DNA from 3 places in the Gordonia sp. Z-3 genome. Region 2 is predicted to be linked to each of the others. Evidence: predicted binding sites of a transcription regulator. Region 2 holds the regulator's gene; each other region holds the start of a gene.
The links. The regulator LexA, encoded in region 2, represses DNA repair genes until DNA is damaged. The targets are predictions, from matches to a motif close to CGAACANNTGTTCG.

Region 1 (4,187 bases), on a different contig from region 2:
CCGGTCCGCCTCACCCAGTGATGCCACAGTACCCCACTTTCCACCACTTTCCACCCCAAACACCCCACACTTGCCCCACACGATCGTAAAAGACCAGTTCAAACCCGTGATGTTTGGTGGCAGGAAGTTCGAGCGCTCGGCGTGTATAGGTCGACAACGTCGTTACTGCTGATACTCACGACATCTCAAGATGCTGGTGAAGCGACTTTCGACGGCCGGTGGGGGAAGGTGGGGAATCGGGTGGGGGAAGGTGGGGAGTCGGGTAGGGAATGGTGGCGACGACGACGGAATCCGACGGAGGACTCCATGGGGCCGCGCGGGACGACACGGGTCGCCGGTCGGTTCCGGTCACGCGGGTCGGTTCCGGTCACCACCGACGCCGACGCCGACGCCGGCAACAAGGGCCGAGCACGACGAAGGCCGCACACCGTTACGGTGTGCGGCCTCTGCGCAAGTGTGACCGATCAGTCGGTCTCAGGAGTGGTCTACTCCTGTTCGAAACGACGGTTGAAGCGGTCCTCCATGCGCTCGGAGAACTTCCGCTTGGCCCCGCCGGCCTTCGGCTGCTTGGCGGCGGACCCACCCGCCGACTGATTGCCCGTGGAGCCGCGGCCGTCACCACCCCACAGCGCCATCAGGCCCGCGCCGAACATCACGAGGAAGCCGATCAGGCTGATGATGGGGAACCCACCGACACGGACCTCGACGACGAGACCGCCGACGAGGAGTACCAGGCCGATGACGAAGATCGCCACCGCCTGCAGACGACGCCGACCACTGGACCTTCCGAGACGACGACGCTTGACGTTCGACGCGAACTTCGGGTCTTCGGCATACAGAGCGCTTTCGATCTGTTCGAGCATGCGCTGCTCGTGCTCCGAAAGAGGCACCGACCCTCCTTTATCCCAACTCCACCGACCCCGATCACAGACCTTGAAGGTCCGCGGTCGTCATCGACGCACCAAGAGCCGCTTGTACGGCTTCAATCCTCATGATACGAGCAGAATCATCCGCCGACCACCATTACCCGTGGTTGCGTCGAATCCCACGCCTCAGGCCGTCCGATCCGGACTGGTCTCCCGCTCGGACAACTTGCCCTGTTCGTGCGCGATGAGCAAGTCCTCGACATCATCGAGGAGCGCGAGCACCTGCCGACGAGTGAGCCGGAGGGTCGTCTCACCGACCGTACGGACGAGTCCGGACTCGATGTCGAGGCGGATGCCCGAATGGTGGGCGAAGTACTCGGCGTGGTCCGCGAGCTCGGGCACCACGATGGGCAGGCGGTTCCAGGCGCTGCGCGAATGCCGACGCCGAGTGGGCCGAATCGACGGCTCGTGGATCTCGAGCACGGCCCCCGCGGCTCGCAACGCGGTCAAGTAGTACTGACGAAAACGCTCTGCGGAGTCCTCGACCCCGTCGGCGTTGTCGAAAAGGATCAGCGCGCGATCGAACAGGTCGCGGCTGCGTCGGACCACGATCGGGTCGATGTCCGGCGTCGCATGGCGCGATGTCGGCGAATTCGGCATCTTCACCTCCCCTACTGATCACCGGTGATCGTGCTCGTCGAGACGATCACGGCACTGCCCGCTCTCGCTGTCACCCGCACGTTTCTCGTGCCGGTGCCGTGTTCAACTGCTTTGTACAACGCCGGTCCGACAGCAAACGCTTCCCTCGTTCGCACATCGGACCGGCGCCGCAGCGTCGTCGGGGCCGGAGAACAGCTTGCGGAGGCTGGTTCATCGAACACCCGTTCGACATATTCAATATAGCTAGCGGGTGTGACAGCTTCAAGCGGTCGACGACCCGGATACCGAGAGTTCGACGAGAGGACAGATCTTCGTTGACGATCCGCCTCGTTGAGCTGACCGGGCAGGACGCCCACGCCTGGCTCGAGCCCGCATTGACCATCTACGTGACCGCGATGAACTATCCGCGCGGCACCGAGGCCCACCGTGCCGGGCTGTGGCGCGAGCACATCGGTCGCCCCGGGTGGCGTGCGGTGGGGGCGGTGGCGACCGTGCCGTCGGCCCAGCTCGACTCCCCGCTGATGGCCACGCGGCGGCTGGCACGGCCGGTGGCGGTCGCCGACAACGAGATCCTGGTCGGCATCGCCTACGGCTATCGCGGCGCTCGCGACCAATGGTGGAACCAGCAGTTGCGGATCGGGCTGCGGCAGTCCGGGCGCAGCGACACCGCCATCGACGCGATCACCGAGGACTACTTCGAGCTCACCGAGTTGCACGTCCACCCCAGCGTCCAGGGGCAGGGGCTGGGTCAATGGCTGCTGGATCGCCTGTTGGCCGGCCGTTCCGAGAGCAAGGTCCTGCTGTCGACACCGGAGATCCCCGCCGAGGACAACCGGGCGTGGGCGCTCTACCGTCGCCTCGGCTTCACCGATGTGTTGCGGCACTTCACCTTCACCGGCGACCCGCGGCCGTTCGCATTCCTCGGTCGCGCGCTGCCCCTGCACCCCGACAACCCGACCGACCACCGCCGATCGGCATGGCCACGATGACAGGGCGCGTTGTCGGGGTGCAGGGGCTGCGCGCGGCGCCACGCACCCATCCGGTACGCGACGCCGTGGTCATCGGAGCGGGCCACAACGGGCTGATCGCGGCCGCGTATCTGGCCCAGGCGGGCCGTTCGGTCCTCGTTCTCGAACGCGACACGGTCGCCGGTGGAGCGGTGTCGACCGTCGAACGCTTTCCGGGCTACCGCGTCGACCGGGGGTCGTCGGCGCACCTGATGATCCGTCACTCCCCGATCCTCGACGAGCTGGACCTGGCCACCCACGGACTGCGCTACGTGGACTGCGACCCGTGGGCCTTCGCCCCCGGCACCGCCACCACGGCGCCGATCATCTTCCACCGGGACCTCGAGGCCACCTGTGCGTCGATCGCGGCCGCTGTGGGCGTCGCGGACGCCGAGGCCTACCGACAGTTCGTGTCCGTGTGGCGCCCCCGCGCCCGCGCGGTCATGCGGTCGTTCTATGCGCCCGCCGCTCCCGGCCGATTCGCGACGGCGTTCACCGGCCTCACCGGTACCGCCGAGACCGCGCGTTCGGGCCCGATCGCGAGCAGGACCGGCGCCATGCTGTCGCTCACCCAGGAACTGATGGCTTCCGGTGATGCGCTGTTGGACCGGTGGTTCGTCGCCGAACCGCTCAAGGCCGCCCTCGCCTGGTTCGGCGCCCAGTCCGGACCACCGATGAACGCGCCCGGGACGGCCCCGATGATCGGTTTCGCCGCTCTCCAACACGATGTTCCCCCCGGCCGGGCGCTGGGTGGCAGCGGCGCGCTCACCGAGGCCCTGTTGCGTCGGATCGCCGACGACGGCGGCGAGGTGGCCACCGACTCGCCTGCGGTCGCGATATCCCGCTGCGGCGACCACTGGCGGGTCGGCACCGCCGATCGGGGTCACTGCGCCACGACCGTCATCTCCGCCTGCCACGTGCTCACCACATTGGATCTGTTGGCCGCGGGTGGATACGACCCGACGATCATCAACCGCTGGCGTTCGCAGATCGCGGTCGGCGACGGCATCGGGATGGCCGTCCGATTCGGCACCGACGCCCTGCCCGTCTACCCCGACCTGCCCTCGGACCTACCGACGCACGGGGTGCATTCCGCCCTGGGCCTGCTCGTGACCGATCGCGCACAATTGCGGCGCGCCCATACGGCCGCGAGCGTCGGCGAACTCCCCGATCGGCCCGCCGTGGTCGCGATGGGCTATTCGGCCATCGACCCGACGCTGGCGCCACCCGGCGAACACCTGCTCAACGTGTGGGCCCAATGGCATCCCCGTCGCCTCGCCGACGGCACCGACTGGCGATCTGCCGCCCCGGCCGCCGCAGCCGCGGTGACCGCCGAACTCGATCGATATGCCCCGGGTTTCAGCGATCACATCCGCCACACCCACATCCAGACACCGGAGGATCTCGAATCCGAACTCGGCCTGGTCGGGGGCAACATCATGCACGTGGAGATGAGTATCGACCAGATGTTCTTCTGGCGACCGCATCCCGATCTGTCGACGCACCGGGTGCCCGGCGCCGACGGCATCCTGCTCGCCGGCGCCTCGACCCATCCCGGGGGCGGTGTGACCGGGGCAAGCGGACGCATCTCGGCACACCTCGCCCTGCGTCGACGCTGATCGCGACCCGGCAGGGCGATGCCGGGAGCGTCGGC
Region 2 (4,187 bases):
GGCCGAGCGCGTCACGGATCTCAACGATGTCCGGGACCGCGTGGTCGCCGAACTACTGGGAGTCCCCGAACCCGGGGTTCCGGAACCCGCCGAACCGTCTGTGCTGTTGGCCGACGATCTTGCTCCGGCCGACACGGCGGGACTGGACCCGACAAAGGTCACCGCGCTGGTCACACGGCTGGGCGGCCCGACCAGTCACACCGCGATCATCGCGCGACAACTCGGGATTCCGTGTGTGGTGGCGGTATCCGGCCTCGGTGAGGTGGCCGCCGGGACGACGGTGCTGGTCGACGGTACCGCGGGCACCCTGGAGGTCGAGCCGGATCCCGACGACGCCGCCGCGCGCGTGGCCGAGAGCCGGCGGATGGCGGAATTGGTGGCGGCCTGGGCCGGACCGGGAGTGACCGCCGACGGGCGACCGATCGCGGTCCTCGCCAATGTCGCCGATGGCACGTCGGCCCGGTCGGCGACCTCCCACCCGGTAGAGGGTGTCGGCCTGTTCCGCACGGAGTTGGCGTTTCTCGACCGCGCGGACGAGCCCTCGGTGGAGGAGCAGACGCGGCTCTATCGCGAGGTGCTCGACGCCTTCGAGGGGCGCAAGGTGGTGATCCGGACCCTCGATGCGGGCTCCGACAAGCCGCTGAAGTTCGTCACGCAGATCGAGGAGACCAATCCGGCTCTCGGCGTGCGTGGCAACCGGATCGTCGATGCTCATCCGGGCATCCGGGCGGCCCAGCTCGACGCGATCGCGGCAGCCGCCGACGGAGGTCAACCGACGCCGTGGGTGATGGCGCCGATGATCGCCTCGGCGACCGAGGCCGCGGAGTTCGCCGGGGAGGTACGCCGACGCGGACTGATCGCCGGTGTGATGATCGAGGTGCCGGCGGCAGCGATTCTCGCCGAATCGATCCTGGCGGAGGTCGACTTCGTGTCGATCGGAACCAACGACCTGACCCAGTACACGATGGCCGCCGACCGGATGTCGGCGGAGCTCGCCGCTCTCACCGATCCCTGGCAGCCCGCGGTGCTCACCCTTATCGCCGGCGTGGCGCGTGCCGGTCAGGCCGCCGACAAACCCGTTGGGGTCTGCGGCGAGGCGGCAGCCGATCCGTTGCTCGCGTGTGTGCTGGTCGGACTCGGGGTCACGTCCCTGTCGACTGCGCCCGCGGCCTCGGCCGCGGTCGGCGCCAGGCTCGCGGAGGTGACCGTCGAGCAATGTCGTGCGGCCGCCGAGGCTGCCCTGGCGACGGCGGAACCCGCCGCGGCTCGTGCTGCTGCGACTGCGGTGCTGGCCGGCGCAGTGGTCGGCTGAGCGGCCGGCCCGCTCGGTTTCAGACCCGGCGCATCACGGTGACGACCTTGCCGAGAATGGCGGCGTCATCGCCCGAGATCGGGTCGAACAGATCGTTGTGCGGCATCAGCCAGACGTGGCCGTCCTTGCGCTTGAAGGTCTTGACCGTGGCCTCGCCGTCGATCATCGCTGCCACGATGTCGCCGTTGTCGGCGACACTCTGCTGGCGTACGACCACCCAGTCGCCGTCGCAGATCGCCGCGTCGATCATCGACTCGCCGACCACGCGGAGCAGGAACAGTGAGCCCTCACCTACGAGTTCGCGGGGTAGCGGGAACACGTCCTCGACGGCTTCCTCGGCGAGAATGGGTCCACCCGCGGCGATCCGGCCGAGGACCGGTACGAACGTCGGGGTGGGCAGCTGCGCGCCATCGCCGGATGCGGCCGTACCGCCCGGTGGGATGTGCTGGTCGCCGTCTTGGATGTTGACCGCGCGTGGGCGGTTGTGGTCGCGCTTGAGTAGACCTTTGCGTTCCAGGGTCCGCAGCTGGTGGGCCACCGACGACGTCGAGGTGAGGCCGACGGCATCGCCGATCTCCCGGATGCTCGGCGGATAACCGCGCTCGCGGACCGAGGCGCGGATGTACTCGAGCACGCCTCGCTGACGAGGGGTCAGGCTAGCCTCGACGACTTCCGGATCGGCGACCGCGCTATCCGATGCCTCCGGATCGGCTCCGGTCGGCGCCTGCGCCTCGGGTTTCGGCTTGCTGCTGATCCCGCGGGACGCGCCGCGCCGCCCGCCGGCTTTGTCGCTCATCGGTCGAGTCCTTCCTGTCGCCGAAACCGGCAGCGGCCGATTACGGGTTGCCGGTCTGGATCGAAAAACTGCTGGTCTGTTCGGGGAAACTGCTCGGCTGGTTCGGAACTGCTGTTCAGGGCCCATCCACGCACGTCACCATGTCGCCGACAGTAGCCGAACATTTCGACATGTTCAAACATGTGTTCGACGTGTGTCGAGACATTGTCGGACCCACGTGCTACAAATCGAACATGCGTTCTCTCGAACACATGAGCGACGTGCGTTCGAGAGGCGCCCGAGGTTCGATCCGACTCGTTCCCAGGAGGACACGATGAGCACAGCGACCCTTCATCGGCAGACGCAGTACGCACCGGCTGCGCCCCCGATGCACCCGGCATCCGGGCGCCCTGCAGACGTCCCGACGCGCGACAGAGTCCCGGCCGGGCATGTCTCCCGACCGCGGCGGCGGGGGCGATATGACTCCACCGGGCCCACGAGGCGTCGACCGGGCGGGTCCGGTGCCCCGGCGGCACGGGTGTCGGGGACGAGCTGTGCGTCGCCGGGAGTCGACCGTAGGTTCGTGCGTCGACGCGCGACGGCCGCAGCCGTGGTGCTCGGTGGGGCGCTCGCGGTGCTGGTGTGGGCGGTCGCCATCGTCGGCTCCAACTATGCCGCGTCGGTGAAACCGAGCCCTACCGGGACCGAGGTGGTCCACGTGCGGCAGGGTGATTCGTTGAGCTCCATCGCCGATCGCATCGCGCCGGATGTGCCACGCCAGGCCGTCATCGAGCAGATCGTCGAACGCAACAAACTCGCCGGCTCCGGCCTGCGGGTGGGGCAGGCTTTGATCGCACCCGCATACAGCTGAGGGCCTGACGGTATCCTCGATGGCACAGGGTCCGGCCGGGAACCGGCACGGCGTGACGGGTGACCGGTGCGCCGGTGTGTCCAGAGACGTGCGTGAGGACGACATGCGCTGCCCGTTTTGCAAGAACGAAGACACCAAGGTCATCGACTCGCGTGTCGCCGACGAGGGGCAGGCGATCCGACGGCGCCGTTCGTGTGCGGAGTGCCGTCGCCGATTCTCCACCGTCGAGAGTGCCGTGCTGTCGGTCGCCAAACGCAACGGGGTCACCGAGCCGTTCAGTCGGGAGAAGGTGATGCGCGGGGTTCGTCGGGCCTGCCAGGGCCGAGACGTCGCCGAGGACGCGCTCGCCAAGTTGGCCCAGCAGGTCGAGGATGCGGTCCGCGCATCGGGATCGGCCGAGATTCCCAGCAATGAGGTGGGGTTGGCGATCCTCGGTCCGCTGCGTGATCTCGACGAGGTGGCCTATCTGCGCTTCGCCTCGGTCTACCGGTCATTCGACTCGCTGGAGGACTTTCAGCGAGAGATCGACGACCTGCAGGGCAATCTCACCCACCGCTCCGAGGCCGATTCCGGGGTGGTTGATGAGCGGGTCAGCGTCACCGACGGTCTCAACTGAACTGATCGAGGGCGCGGATCGCCCGCTTCTCCGAGATCGGCCGTGCGGTGCCCAACCGCTGCGCGAACAGTCCGACCCGCAGTTCCTCGACAAGCCAGTGCGCGTGTTCGTCGAACGCATCCCGGCGCGCCGCAGCGAGGTGCGTTGCACGCTGATTCCAATGCGTCACAACACGATCGATGGATGCCAGGGCGGTACTGTCGCGGCCGGCAGCTGCGGGCAACTCCGTGAGGCGAACGGTTGCGGCTTCGAGGTAGCGCGGCACATGGACAAGGCGGTCGTGCGGGGTCGCGACGACGAATCCGTCGAAGACCAGATTGTCCAACTGCTCGGCGACGTCATCGGCGGCCACCGAGCCGCTGAGCCGGTCCATCTGCGCGCGCAGCGGGGCCACGCGGCGGAGCACGTCAACGCTCAGGGTGAAGTAATCGGGAGCCTGTTGCGCCACCCGGGGGCGCAGATCGTCGCGGAGTCGCCGGAATTCGGTCGCCGATCGCACGGCACGAAGGTTCCGGTCTGCCGCGAGGTCGCGGATGGCGCGTCGGGTGCAGTCGCCCACGAGATGTTCGACATCGCGGTAGGGGCTCTGACTCATCGCCAACCGACCGGCGGC
Region 3 (4,187 bases), on a different contig from region 2:
CGCTGACCGCCGGACTGATCGAGCACCTCGAACGACATGGTTTGATGCGCACAGCCGCAACGGAGAGGACGACATGACCGACCTGCTACCCCTGAATCCCGACGAGCTGCTCACCACCACCCGGTCGGTGCGCAAACGTCTCGACCTTGCGCGGCCGGTACCGTTGGAGGTCGTCAAGGAAGCACTCGAGGTGGCGCTGCAGGCGCCGACCGGTAGCAACAGTCAGACGTGGCACTGGATCGTGCTCACCGATCCCGAGATCAAGCAGAAGGTCGCCGATCTGTACGCGAAGTCGTTCGCCGCGTACTCGGCCAATCAGCCGCGCCGTGACGACACCGCCCGTCGGGTGGCGTCGAGCGCCCAGTATCTCGCCGACACCATGGCGCAGGTGCCGGTGCTGGTGATCGGCGCCATCTACAGCGGGGGAGAGCTGCCCGAAGGGAACCAGGCCGGTCTGTGGGGTTCGCTCCTCCCGGGTGCCTGGAGCCTGCAGTTGGCGCTGCGGGCGCGCGGATTGGGTTCGGCATGGACCACGCTGCACCTCGTGTACGAGAAGGAGGTGGCCGAGATCCTGGGCATCCCGGACAACGTGCATCAGGGGGTGCTGCTCCCGGTGGCCTACTACACCGGCACCGACTTCAAACCGGCCGGCCGCAAGCCCCTCGAGGACATCCTGCACGTCAACGGGTGGTGATGGGAGCCGTCATGATGGTTGCGGCCCGGTAGAGTCCGAATTCACCATGACCACGTCACCGTCGCCCGAGCAGCCTCCGCGCACGCGCCGAGGCCAGGCGAAGGCGGCGCGCCGCGCCGAGCTCCTCGAGGCCGCGGCCCGCCTGATGGCCGAGCGGGGTTTCGCGGGCGTCACGCTGGAGGACATCGGCCGTGCCGTCGGGGTGAGTGGTCCCGCCATGTACCGGCACTTCTCGTCCAAGACCGATCTGCTCGATCAGATGCTGGTGGACATCAGCCAGCGGCTGCACGAGGGTGGTGCCGAGGTGGTTGCCGGCGACGCCGAACCCGGCGAGACGTTGCGTGACCTGATCGGGTTCCACATCGATGTGCTGGTCACCAAACCGGATCTGATCACCGTGCAGGACCGAGATCTCACATCGATGACCGACTCCGCGAACCACCAGGTGCGGTCACTGCAACGTCGCTACGTCGAACAGTGGGTGGACGTGCTGCTCGCGCTCGCCGGCGAACGTGGCGTGGATCTGACCCGGGCGGAGGCGCGGGTACGAGTCCACGCGACGTTCGGGCTGCTGAACTCATCGCCGCGGTTGCCGGCATTCGGGGCCGACGATCTGCGATCGGTGCTGACGACGATGGCATGGTCGGCGTTGTTGGCGTAGCGGTCGTCTCGTGGTGTGCGTGGGCCAGGTCGGGCTTACTGTTCGGCGAACGGCCGGGACCCTGCAACCGTCGCAATATGAGACGACAGCGCGAATCCCGCGCGGCTTCCGGATCCGAGCGCAATCGTGGGACTGCGTGCACTATTGCGCGCCTCGACCACGACGGAGGACCCCGACATGAAGGCGCTCGTGTATCACGGCCCTGGGCAGAAAGCCTGGGAAGACGTTCCGGACCCGACGGTGATCGACCCGACCGACGCCGTTGTACGCATGGAGACCACCACGATCTGTGGTACCGATCTGCACATTCTCAAAGGCGATGTCCCCGCGGTCACCGCTGGACGTGTCCTGGGCCATGAGGGCGTCGGCGTGGTCACCGAGGTCGGTCCTGACTGCAGCAAGGTCAAGGTCGGAGATCGGGTGATCATCTCGTGCGTCACCAAATGTGGGACCTGTGAGTACTGCCGTTCCGGGATGACCTCGCACTGTCAGACGGTCGGCGGGATCGGCTGGATCTTCGGCCATCTGATCGACGGAACGCAAGCCGAGTACGTCCGAGTCCCCTTTGCCGACAACGGACTCATCCCGCTTCCGGATGGCGTCTCCGCAGAACAGGGGACGATGCTCAGCGACATCCTGCCGACCGGATTCGAGATCGGTGTTCTCTACGGCGCGGTCAAGAAGGGTGATGTGGTCGCCGTGGTCGGTGTCGGACCGGTGGGTCTGGCTGCGGTAATGACGGCATCGGCCCAAGGTGCGGCCAAAGTCATCGCGGTGGACGGCAACAAGTTTCGGCTGGAACAGTCCAGGGACTTCGGAGCCACCGACACCATCGACGTCAATGCGGGAGACGACGTCGTCGCCAAGCTCAAGGAACTCAGTCGCGATGGACTCGGCGTCGACGTGTCGATCGAGGCTGTCGGGATACCGGCCACCTTCACTCTGGCGCTCGACAGCGTCCGGCCGGGCGGTCACGTGGCCAACGTCGGCGTGCACGGTGAGAGCGTCGAGTTCCCCATCGAACGTGATTGGATCAACAACCTCACCATCACTACAGGTCTGGTGAACGCCACCACCGCCCCCGAATTGCTCGAGCGGATCCAACAGGGCGAGATCCAACCAGAGAAGTTCATCACCCATCGATTCACATTCGATGAGATAGATGCTGCCTACGAGACCTTTTCGAACGCGGCCGACGAACACGCGTTGAAGGTGATCATCTCGCGGGCGTGAATCGCAATCTCGATGCGCCAATTCGCCCGAGTGGTTGCGCGATCCTTCGACAAGGGTTACTCTCGAACATACGTTCGGAGCGGTCAGTTTGGGGGGTGAGTATGGCCGAGCCTCGTGCGTCTGATGGGGTCGATGCTGCGCGCCCTGATGCTGCGCCGGCTGGTTCGGGGTCGGCTGATTCGGCTGTGTCGTTGTCGGAGGTGCCGGGTCTGCTGGCCGAGCTGGATGCGGTGGTGGATCGGTTGGCTGCTGCTGATCTGTCGAAGTGCACCGATGCCGAGTTGGTGGCGGTGGCCACCGCGCAGGAACGCACGATCAATCAGATGGTGTTCCAAGGCAATCGGCAGATCGTGGAGATCTCGGATCGGGATGTGCCCCGGTCGATGGGGTATCGCAGTCTGCCCAACTTCATGAACGCGGTGTTGCGGGTGTCGCACCCTGCTCGTCGCCGAGGACAGATGACCGCGACCGGCCAGTTCCGTCACCTCGACGGGCAGCCGGCCGAGCCGAAGTATCCCACCCTGGCCCAGGCATTCGCCGACGGCCGGGTCGGGCCGGCCCACCTCGAGACGACCGTGGAGTTCCTCGACGCGCTGCCCCACCAGGTGCCCCACGACAAGAAGGTGGCTGCCGAGGCCACCCTGGCCGGGTTGGCGTGTGAGCACACGCCCGCCGAGATCGGTGAACTCGGGCAGCGGCTACTCGACAACCTCGACCCCGACGGCGAGTTGTCCGACGGCAGTGACCGTAAACGACGTCGTAACGTGTGGGTCAACCGGCAAGACGCCCAGCAGATGTCGAAACTAACCGGTCACCTCGACCCGGAAACCCGCGCCCTGATCGAAACGCTGTGGGCGGTATGGGCCACACCCGGCCTCAACAATCCCGACGACCCCGACTCGCCGACCGGCGGGGTCGACGATGCCGACCCCAAAGCGTTGGAAGCTGCGGCCGGGCGTGATTTGCGGTCCCCGGCGCAACGCAAACACGATGCGTTGGCGGCCCTGTTGCGGGCGGTGTTCGACGACGGACTGCTCGGAAAATCGCATCGTGGTCTGCCGGTGCAGTTGATCATCAAAGCCGACCTCAACGACCTGATCCGTGAATCCGGAGTCGGGATCACCGCCACCGGGTCGAGTCTGCCGATGGCCGATGTCATCCGGCTAGCCGCCGACGCGCAACAGTATTTGGCGGTGTTCGCCGACAACAGTGCGATACCGCTGTATTTCGGGCAGGCCAAACGACTCGCCACCCGCGCGCAACGGTTGGTGTCTTTCGCCCGCCCCGACGGGCACGTGTGCTCAGCACCCGACTGTGATCAGCCCGCCGCCCACGTGGAGATGCATCACGCCGTGCGTGACTTCGCCGACGGCGGCAACACCGACATCGTCGACCTCGCCCCCGCCTGTGGCCCGCACAACCGGATGGTCGGCAAAAACCCGGGCCAGTTCACCACCGGGGTCTACACCGACGGCCCCGACGCCGGCCGCGTGTGGTGGCGCCGTAACAGCGAACCCGACGCACCACCCAACCCGCAACAACACAACCGACGCCCCGACATCGCCGCCCTCTTCTTACGCAACCTCGAACAAGCCCGCG

Region 1: a site for LexA is predicted at 1,741-1,754, ahead of VX037_RS11050 (SAV_6107 family HEPN domain-containing protein). Genes of this name have one in related genera too.
Region 3: a site for LexA is predicted at 2,652-2,665, ahead of VX037_RS02645 (DUF222 domain-containing protein). Genes of this name have one in related genera too.

What each region holds. Positions count from the first base shown of each region.
Region 1 covers NZ_JAZARS010000008.1:55,372-59,558, reverse strand. Annotated here, with positions in the region: gene VX037_RS11055 (DUF3040 domain-containing protein) at 486-890, opposite strand; gene VX037_RS11050 (SAV_6107 family HEPN domain-containing protein) at 1,053-1,526, opposite strand; gene VX037_RS11045 (GNAT family N-acetyltransferase) at 1,841-2,515, shown strand; gene VX037_RS11040 (phytoene desaturase family protein) at 2,512-4,152, shown strand.
Region 2 covers NZ_JAZARS010000003.1:92,855-97,041, forward strand. Annotated here, with positions in the region: gene ptsP (phosphoenolpyruvate--protein phosphotransferase) at 1-1,312, shown strand, start outside; gene lexA (transcriptional repressor LexA) at 1,332-2,108, opposite strand; gene VX037_RS04095 (LysM peptidoglycan-binding domain-containing protein) at 2,671-2,958, shown strand; gene nrdR (transcriptional regulator NrdR) at 3,062-3,574, shown strand; gene hrpA (ATP-dependent RNA helicase HrpA) at 3,567-4,187, opposite strand, start outside.
Region 3 covers NZ_JAZARS010000002.1:149,181-153,367, reverse strand. Annotated here, with positions in the region: gene VX037_RS02665 (NUDIX hydrolase) at 1-77, shown strand, start outside; gene VX037_RS02660 (nitroreductase family protein) at 74-694, shown strand; gene VX037_RS02655 (TetR/AcrR family transcriptional regulator) at 741-1,355, shown strand; gene VX037_RS02650 (alcohol dehydrogenase catalytic domain-containing protein) at 1,533-2,588, shown strand; gene VX037_RS02645 (DUF222 domain-containing protein) at 2,690-4,187, shown strand, end outside.